Regions from separate parts of the Nocardioides fonticola genome, predicted to be linked through region 3. Evidence: predicted binding sites of a transcription regulator. Region 3 holds the regulator's gene; each other region holds the start of a gene.

Region 1 (3,234 bases), on a different contig from region 3:
GTGGCTGTGCGGAGGTAGTGCTGGCCGTGGGGGCTGGTCCAGAGATAGCTCGTGCCGCCGGTGCCGGGTGGTCCGCTGGTGCTGGTGTAGGTCCAGCCGTGGTGGGTCTTCACACGATGGTGATGTCGACACAGGGCGGCGAGATTGTCTGTGCTGGTGCTTCCGCCTTGATCCCAGGGGACGATGTGGTCGATGTCGGCTGATCTGGCGGGCCTGGTGAAGTGGGGGAAGACGCAGGTGACGTCTCTGAGGATCACCTGTTCCCGGAGGAGTGTGGGGATCTCGTAGGACTCGCTCGACCGGTGTTCGGCGAGGTCGAGGACGGGTCGGACGTGGATCTGGGTGTCGGGGTCGGTGCACCAGGACCGGAGGGTGTCGAGGTCGAGGGCGGTGCGGGTGTTCTCGACCCGAGCGGCCGTACCGAAGGGGTTCTCGCCGGGGGCGTGGCTGATGTGGACGTAGAGCTGGAGGGTCCGCTTGGACCGGACCGGCGGCCCCACCTCGCCAGCCGCGTCGAAGGTCAGGGGTGTTTCGCGTCGTGCGAGTTCGCCGAGTGCCATGGCCCGGCGGGCGTCCAACGACTCCTCACAGCCGAGGTCTTTCAGTTGGGCAGCGACGGCCGCGAGGGCGTCTTCGAGATCCAACGCGTCGGCGAGGTCGAGGGCTCCTTCGATGTCGACCCTGCCGTGGAAGTCGACGTGGCGGGAGTAGATGGTGACGTGTCGCTTGTCGTCGGCCGCTTCGCGCCTGGCCTTGAGGAGCTCGGGGTCGGCTTCTGCTTCGGCTGCCTTGACGGTCTGTTCGATGCCGCGTCCGCCGATGGAGTGCGCGAACGACGCCAGGCGTTGATCGACGAGAGCGACGGCTTCGGGTGAGAGGAGTCGGGTGGCTTGGGCGATCTTGCGTGCCCGCCACACCGGCACCTCGCCGGCCTCCACCCGTCGCCAGCACCGGGGCAGACGGGTGGCGAGTTCGAGGGCGTCGCCGATGTAGTAGTGCCCCGCGTCGGTGGACAGGCCGATGGCGGCGGCGAACTCGTCGATGCAGAACTCCGCGACGAGGGGTGTACCTTGGCCGGCGATGGCGAGGGTGCGTTCGGTGCCGGGGACACACGCGCTGTCCCATTCATCGACGGCCGGGTGCGCGAGGGCCCAGCGTGCGGCGGCGATGAACACGGATCGTTCGGCGTCCTCGGCCACCACCCGCGCATTGCGCGCGAGGACCAGGAGGGACCGCGGGTCACGCGGGTCCGCAAGCTCGGGGAGATCCTGGTGTGGGGTGGTGGAGGCCATGCCTCAGCCTACTCGAACACATGTTCGAATACAAGGGTTCGGAGGGCTGAATCTCGCTGGTCCTGGCTGCCATTCGGGTGTCTGGGCTTCGAGGCCCTCGCCCGGGGGCTCGGCCACCTCAGCCACCGGGCGGGAGCCGCAGATCGTCCCTGCTGTCGGCGTCCATCTTGCTGGGTCTCGCGGCTCGGCGCTGGGGCGCCTCGCACCTCGACCACCGGTCCGGAGGCATCGCCGGTGGCTGAGGTGCGAGCGAAGCGAGCCTCGAAGCCCGGTGAGACGAGCAGCAGCCGGAACCCCACCCGCGTAGCCGGCGCCTTTCGACCCAACGCCGACGGCGACCCGACAGGCGACAGCGCCCACCCACCTGCCTAGCCGGCGCCTTTCGACCCAACGCCGACGGCGACCCGAACACCGAGAGCAACCCGGCACCCACGTAGCCGGCGCCTTTCAACCCGAAGCAGGCGGCGACCCGACAGGCGACAGCGCCACCCACCGCCCTAACCGGAGCCTTTCCCCGAAGCGAACAAGGAAGCCGGGAGCAGACACCGAGCAACGACGACCTCTCCACCGTCAGCAGTCATGCCGCCGGGTCTCGCGGGCTCGGCGCCAGGGCGCCTCGCACCTCGACCACCGGAGGACGACCAACCCCTCAGACCGCCGTCGTCACGATCGTCGCGGCGTCCGGGCGCACGTCGTCCCGGGGAGCGGTGGTGGTGACGGCGACCCCGTGCAGGGCGCGGGGGTGCGGGCGCCCGACGGGGGTGCCGGCGGCGATGCCGGCGCTCCAGACCGACGGGTCGGCCGACGCCGACCCCGACGGCGCCGTCGGCGCCTGCCCCTGCTGGCCCTGCTGCCCGAGCTGTCCCGGCTGGCCCGGCATCTGCCCGAACTGCCCCTGCTGCCCGCCCTGCTGTCCCCCGAACTGCCCGCCGAACTGCCCACCCATCTGACCGGGGAAGCCGCCCCCGCCCGGGCCGCGGAAGCCGCCCGGGCCGCCGAAGCCGCCCTGTCCGCCACCGGTGACGGCGCCGAGCACGGCGGCTCCGGCGCCGCCGAGGGCGACGGAGACCAGCGAGACAGCCGCGACGCCGCGCCAGCCGAGCTGGCGTTGCGAGAGCGGCACGCGCGCTGCGGGACCGGAGGCAGGGGGAGCGGAGGCAGGGGGAGCGGAGGCAGGGGGAGCGGCGTCGGTGGAGGTCGTCATGGCGACCACCGTGGAGCCGCAGCCTGTGCGCATCCTGTGGGATCCACCGGCCCCGGCTGGGAGCCGCGCGCCCTCAGCGAAGGGCGATCAGCGAAGGGCGATCAGTGAGGACCGATCAGCCCACCAGGTCGCGCACGGCCAGCGACGCCATCACCATCGCGCTGCCGAGCGGCGCCCCGGGGCCGGGATAGAACGGCCCGAAGAGGGACGCCGCCGCGTTGCCGCACGCGTAGAGGCCCGGCACCGCAGTGCCGTCGGGACGCAGGGCGCGACCCTCGGCGTCGATGCGCACCCCGCCCTTGGTGCCCAGGTCGGAGAGCACGAAGCGCGCGGCGTAGAACGGCGCGACCTCGACCGGGCACAGGGCCCGGTTCGGGCCGGGGCTCTCGCCGAAGGCGAAGAACGTGTCGTACTCGTCCTCGCCCCGGCCGAAGTCCTCATCGACCCCGCTGTGACAGAACCCGTTGAACCGCTCGACCTGCTCGACCAGCACGGCGGCGTCCATGCCGAGGTGCAGCGCGAGGTCGGCGATGGTGTCGGCTCGCACCCAGGTGCCGGCGGCGAGATGAGCCTCGGGGTCGCCCTCCGGCATCGCGATCGCCGGCAGCCGCCCGCCCTCGCGGGAGTCGAAGACGAACCACGACGGCACCCGTTCGGCGGCCTGCGCCATCACCCGCCCGAACCGGTCGTAGGGCAGGCACTCGTTGCCGTAGCGGCGACCCGACCGGTCGACCATGA
Region 2 (3,234 bases), on a different contig from region 3:
TCCGGCGTTCGCGGTGCGCCTCGGGCTCGGGGAGGCCCTCCGTCCGGTCGCCGACCGGCTGCTGCTCGCCGACGGCGATCTCCACCTCGCCGTGCGCCTCGGGCAGGTGCAGGTGGGTGACCGACCGCCCGGCCGCGCTCGATAGCAGCACGACGGGCCCGAACCCGGGTGGGGTTCAGGCTGTCGTGGTGAGCTGCGTGGTGCCGGTGGGTGTGCGGAGGTACTGCTGGCCGTGGGGGCTGGTCCAGCGGTAGCTGCCGGGTGGGCCGCTGGTGTCGTTCGGATCGACGGGTGTGTAGGTCCAGCCGTGGTGGGTCTTGATGCGGTGGTGATGTCTGCAGAGCGCGGCGAGATTCTCTGTACTGGTGGTTCCGCCTTCGTCCCACGGGACGATGTGGTCGATGTCGGCGCTGCGTGCCGGCCTGGTGCAGTGGGGGAAGACGCAGGTGACGTCTCGGAGGATCACCTGTTCGCGGAGCCGGGTGGGGATCTCGTAGGACTCGCTCGACCGGTGTTCGGCGAGGTCGAGGACGGGTCGGACGTGGAGTTGGGTGTCAGCGTCAGCGCACCAACTGCGCAGGGTGTCGAGGTCGAGGACGGTGCGGGTGTTCTCCACACGAGCGGCCGTACCGAAGGGGTTCTGGCCGGGTGCGTGGCTGATGTGGACGTAGAGCTGGAGGGTCCGCTTGGACCGCGCCGGCGGCCCCACCTCGCCAGCCGCGTCGAAGGTCAGGGGTGTTTCGCGTCGGGCGAGTTCGCCGAGGGCCATGGCGCGTCGGGCGTCGAGGGATTCGGTGCAGCCGAGGTCCTTGAGTTGGGCGGCGATGGCGGCGAGGGCGTCCTCGAGGTCGAGGGCGTCGGCGAGGTCGAGGGCGCCTTCGATGTCGACCCTGCCGTGGAAGTCGACGTGCCGGGAGTAGATGGTCACGTGCCGCTTGTCGTCAGCCGCTTCGCGCCTCGCACGCAGGACCTCGGGGTCGACTTCTGCTTCAGCTGCTCTCACTGTCTGCTCGATCCCGCGTCCACCGATGGAGTGCGCGAACGACGCCAACCGCTGGTCGACCAACGCGACGGCTTCGGGTGAGAGGAGGCGGGTGGCTTGGGCGATCTTGCGGGCCCGCCACACCGGCACCTGACCAGCCTCCACCCGTCGCCAGCACCGGGGAAGGCGAGCAGCGAGTTCGAGGGCGTCGCCGATGTAGTAGTGCCCGGCGTCGGTGGACAGGCCGATGGCGGCAGCGAACTCGTCGATGCAGAACTCCGCGACCAGGGGTGCTCCTTGGCCGGCGATGGCGAGTTCGCGTTCGGTGCCGGGAACACACGCACTGTCCCATTCGTCAGCCGCGGGGTGGGCGAGTGCCCAGCGTGCGGCGGCGATGAAGACCTCGCGACCGTGGGCCTCCTCGGCGGCACGCGCGTCGCGTGCGTGGACCAGGAGGGACCGCGGGTCACGCGGGTCCAGTTCTTCCTGGTGGGGGGTGGAGGCCATGCCTCAGTCTACTCGAACATGTGTTCGAAGACAAGGGTTCTGGGCGACTGAATGTCGCGGGTTTCGGCTGCTGTGCGGCTTGCTGGGCTTCGAGACCCTCGCCTGGGGGCTCGGGCACCTCAGCCACCGGCCGGGAGCCGTAGATCGTCCCTACTGCGAGCGGTCGTCTTGCTGGGTCTCGCGGCTCGGCGCCGGGGCGCCTCGCACCTCGACCACCGGAAGCGATCGGTGGTCGAGGTGCGAGCGCATGCGAGCCGCGAGACCCCCGCACCCGAGAGTCAGCGGCAACCGCCCACCTGCGTAGCTGGCGCCTTTCAACCCAATGCCGACGGCGACCCGAACGCCGAGCGCAACCGCCCGCCCACGTAGCCAGCGCCTTTCAACCCGGAGCGAACGGCGACCCGAACACCGAGAGCCACCCGGCACCGCCATAGCCAGCGTCTTTCACCCGAAGCGAACGCCGTAGCCGGGAGCCGACACCGAGCGACGACGGCGTCCCCGCCGTCAGCGTCCACCTCGCCGGGTCTCGCGGCTCGGCGCCGGGGCGCCTCGCACCTCGACCACCGGAGCGGCTCGACGCCAGAGCACCCCGCACCTCGACCACCGCAGCACCCCGGCGCCAGGGCCCCCCGGGGAAGCGCCCCTACCGCTCCCCCCGCAACCTCGCCCACACCCCCCGCCGCGGCTCTGCCTCATGGCCGGCGCAACGATCGGCCTTCGGGACGCCCGCCATCACCTGGGCGACATGCTGGCCGCAGCCCGACCAGGTGGTCTTGCCGCAGCGGCGGCATCGGACGGCTCGACACATGGGTGACTCCTTCGTAGGTCGATCGATCAGCCGTGGGAGAAGTGGATCTCGGGCAGCACGCGGCGCAGCCAGCCGGGCACGGCCCAGGCGGCGGTGCCGGTGAGGCGCAGGAGCACCGGCAGCAGCACGAGCCGCACGAGGAAGGCGTCGAGCAGGACGGCGGTGCCGAGCACGATGCCCATCTCCTTGGGCGGCAGCGGGCCGGCGAGGGAGAAGGTGAAGAACACGGCCACCATGACGGCGCCGGCGGCGAAGATGACGCGGCCGGAGTGGGCGACGGCGCCCACCATGGCCTCCTTCGGGTCGCCCGAGCGCTCGTAGTGCTCCTTGGCCGAGGCGAGCAGGAACACCGTGTAGTCCATCGCGATCGCGAAGATCATCGCGAAGAAGAACACCGGGGCCCAGGCGTCGAGGAAGCCCTGGTGCTCGAAACCCATGAGGCCGGTGCCCCAGCCCTCCTGGAAGACGAGCCGGGCGACGCCGAAGGCGGCGGCGGTCGAGAGCAGGCTGACCAGGGTGCCGAGCAGGGCGATGAGCGGTGCCTGCAGGGCGATGAGCAGGAGCAGGAACCCCAGGGCGAGGACGACGCCGATGACCAGCGGCGTCGAGGCGTCCAGCTGGGTCTTCAGGTCGAGGTTCTCCACCGCGGCGCCGCCCACCTGGGCGCCGGACGGCAGGTCGGCGCGGAGGCGGTCGACGGTCGCGGCGAGCCCAGGGTCGGAGGGGTCGACGGTGGGCACGGCCTGGATCAGCACGAGTCCGGAGTCGTCGGCGGCCGGCATCGCGGGCATGACGCCGGCGATCCCCGGGTCGGCGGCCAGGGCGGACGCCGTCGCGTCGGCCTCGGCGGCCGGCGCGATCACCTGGAGCGTGCCGGGGGCGCCGTCCCCGAAGGCGGCCTGGACGACGTCGTACCCGACGCGGGCGGAGGCGTCCT
Region 3 (3,234 bases):
GCGCGGGCCCCGGCCGGGACGGCGCGAGGGGCGGGCCTACGGGCCCGCCCCTCGTCTTCCCCTACTCGTCGGCCGGGGTCGAGGCGACCGACGATGTTCGTGCGCGTTCCTGCGCGTGCCGGCACGCGCGAGGCGCGATGTCAGTTCGCGGGAACCACCAGGCGCTGACCAGCGGTGACCTCGGCGCTGTCGAGGGCGTTGAGCCGCTCGATCCGCTCGACCATGCCCCGGACGTCGCCCTCGTCGGTACGGGCGGCGGCGATGTCCCACAGCGTCTGGCCCGAGCGGACGATCAGGGTCTGGGTCGGCTCGGCCGTACCGGGCTCCTGAGTGGCCACCGAGCCACCCGAGAGGGCGACGCCGACGCCCAGGACGATCGCCAGCGAGAGCAGCAGCACCACGAGCCGGCCGCGCCGGGTGAGGCGGACCCCGCCGGAGGCCGGACGAGCGGGCCGGCGAGACGCCACCGCAGCGGCGGCGCGGGGGGCGGCGGACGCGCCGCTGGCGGCGGGAAGGATGAGGGTGGTGGCCATCGGGTGCTCCTCGGGGAAGGTCGGTGCACGGGGTTCGATCGGTCGATCAGCTGGTGCGGATCGATGTCTATCGGCGAGGACCGACAGAACCGGATCGGCTCGGAGGTTCTCGCACAGACGTTCGATCTGCGTTCGAGGTTAGATCAGGTGTTCGATCGAACACAAGAGCGAAACGCCGTCGACTTCGCACGGATGTTCGAGATGTCGGGCAGCCTGTCGACGACACGCCGGTATCGAACAGATGTTTGAATGCCGCCGTCGTGACCGTTACCGTCGGCCCATGCCGAGCAAGAAGTCCAGCGACAACCCCCGTGCGACCTCCGGCGAGACCGTCACCGAGCTCCCCGACGGGCCGCCCGACGCCACGGGCCTGACCCAGCGCCAGCTGAAGGTGCTCGCCACCATCAAGGAGGCCATCGAGAAGCGCGGCTTCCCGCCGAGCATGCGCGAGATCGGCCAGGCCGTCGGCCTGACCAGCACCTCGAGCGTCGCCCACCAGCTGCGGGTGCTGGAGGAGAAGGGCTTCCTCAAGCGCGACGCCAACCGCCCCCGTGCCCTCGAGGTCTTCCTGCCCGAGGTCCTCGCGGCTCGGCGCTCGATCTCCTCCGGCGACGACACCGGTCCCGACACCACCGGCATCGGCGACGTCGTCCCGGCGGCCGCGCTGGTGCCCGTCGTGGGCCGCATCGCCGCCGGCGGTCCGATCCTCGCCGAGGAGCAGGTGCAGGACGTCTTCCCGCTGCCCAAGCAGCTGGTGGGCGAGGGGCAGCTCTTCCTCCTCCAGGTCGTCGGCGACTCGATGATCGAGGCCGCGATCTGCAACGGCGACTACGTCGTCGTCCGCAAGGAGCAGACCGCCGACAACGGCCAGATCGTGGCCGCCCTCCTCGACGGGGAGGCCACGGTGAAGACCCTCCAGCGCCGCGACGGCAAGGTCTGGCTCATGCCCCACAACGCCGCCTACGACCCGATCGACGGCACGCACGCGCAGATCATCGGCGTGGTCACCGCGGTCCTGCGCCGCGTCTGATCCAGCACGCGTGCATCGAGCGCCGGGTGGGATCCGTCCCACCCGGCGCTCGTGCGTGAGACAGTGGTGACGTGGCTCACTCGGCGCGATCCCGGCTCCTGTCCCTCCCCGCTGCGGGCCTCCTGGCCCTCGGCCTGCTGTCCGGCCCCTCCTCCGCGGCCGACGCCGCCGATGCCTCACCCGCGTCCGGCTCGCCCGCCGCGGACAGCGCGCGCACCCGCGCCGAGCACGCCCTCGATGCCGCCCGCGACCTCCTCGGCGGCTCCGCCGACACCGCCGCCCGCCGCACGCGCTCCCCGCACTCCGGGGACGACGCCAGCACGGTGCTGCGCGAGCTCGCCCTGACCGCCTCGGCCCTCCCGGCAGCCCAGCGGAGCCAGGCCCGAGCGCTCCTGGCCCGTCCCTCGACCAACCAGGTCTACTGCTCCGCGAGCCTGTGCGTGCACTGGTCCACCAGCTTCCTGGGCGGCTCCTCGATCGACACCACCGACGCCGACGGCGACGGGGTGCCCGACTACGTCGAGACCGTGGCGAGCACCGTGGCGAAGGTCCAGCGTCTCTACCGGGCGGCCGGCTACCGCGCCGTCCTCAGCGACCAGGGCGCCGGCGGCAACGACCTGCCCGACCTCTACCTGGAGGACCTCGGCTCCCAGGGGCTCTACGGCTACTGCACGACCGACGAGTCGGTGCCGGCGAACGGCCCCTACGACGTGTGGGCCTACTGCTCGCTCGACAACGACTACGCCACGAGCCAGTTCCCGACCAACACGCCCCTGGAGAACCTGCGGGTGACGGTCGCGCACGAGTACTTCCACGCCGTCCAGTACGCCTACGACGTCGCCGAGGACCCCTGGCTCCTGGAGGCGACCGCCACCTGGGCCGAGGACGAGGTCTTCGACGGCGTCGACGACAACCGGCAGTACCTGCCCGCCGGTCCGCTCGGCGACCCGCGCTCGAGCATGGACCTCTTCGAGGGCGCCCGCCCCTACGGCGACTGGCTCTTCATCCGCTACCTCACCGAGCGCTTCCCGAGGCGCTCCGGCCCGCTGCCGGTGCTCGTGCGCCACATCTTCCAGCTGGCCGACGGCAGCCGGGGCGCGCCCGACCTCTACTCCCTCCAGGCCATCGACAAGGTGCTGCGCCGCGACCACGGCATCGACCTCGCACGCGCCTTCGCGGACTTCTCCGCGGCGAACACCCATCCGGCGTCGGTCTACAGCGAAGGCGAGGCGTACCGGCCCGCACCCCTGTGGACGCGCGGCTCGCTCGGGCCGAGCCGGCGCAGCTCCGGGTGGCAGAGCACCTCGCTCGACCACCTGACGTCGGCGACCATCCGCTTCGATCCCGCCTCGGGATTGCGCGCGTCGTCCTGGCGCCTGCGCCTCGATCTCGACCTGCCCGACACCGCGCGCGGATCGGCCGCGGTCGTGACGACCCGCACGGCGAACGGTCGGTTCCGCGACGTCCCCGTGCGGCTCGACCGCTCCGGCGACGCCCGCGTGCGCGTGCCGTTCTCGGTGCGCGACGTGCGCTACGTCACGGTCACCCTCGTCAACGGCAGCCGCCGCCTGGACTGCGACCAGAACACCGACTACGCCTGCCAGGGCGATCCCCGCGACGACGCGCTCCCGGCACGCATCCGCGGCACCGTGTCGCGCGGGTGAAGAACAG

The links. The regulator LexA, encoded in region 3, represses DNA repair genes until DNA is damaged. The targets are predictions, from matches to a motif close to TCGAACANNTGTTCGA.
Region 1: a site for LexA is predicted at 1,305-1,320, ahead of ABD671_RS10875 (HNH endonuclease signature motif containing protein). Genes of this name have one in related genera too.
Region 2: a site for LexA is predicted at 1,502-1,517, ahead of ABD671_RS16815 (HNH endonuclease signature motif containing protein). Genes of this name have one in related genera too.

What each region holds. Positions count from the first base shown of each region.
Region 1 covers NZ_BAAAZH010000014.1:47,400-50,633, forward strand. Annotated here, with positions in the region: gene ABD671_RS10875 (HNH endonuclease signature motif containing protein) at 1-1,292, opposite strand, end outside; gene ABD671_RS10880 (hypothetical protein) at 1,942-2,496, opposite strand; gene ABD671_RS10885 (FAD-dependent oxidoreductase) at 2,612-3,234, opposite strand, start outside.
Region 2 covers NZ_BAAAZH010000026.1:45,073-48,306, reverse strand. Annotated here, with positions in the region: gene ABD671_RS16820 (hypothetical protein) at 1-145, shown strand, start outside; gene ABD671_RS16815 (HNH endonuclease signature motif containing protein) at 176-1,489, opposite strand; gene ABD671_RS16810 (MMPL family transporter) at 2,324-3,234, opposite strand, start outside.
Region 3 covers NZ_BAAAZH010000003.1:83,139-86,372, reverse strand. Annotated here, with positions in the region: gene ABD671_RS02430 (LysM peptidoglycan-binding domain-containing protein) at 141-533, opposite strand; gene lexA (transcriptional repressor LexA) at 814-1,563, shown strand; gene ABD671_RS02420 (MXAN_6640 family putative metalloprotease) at 1,635-3,227, shown strand.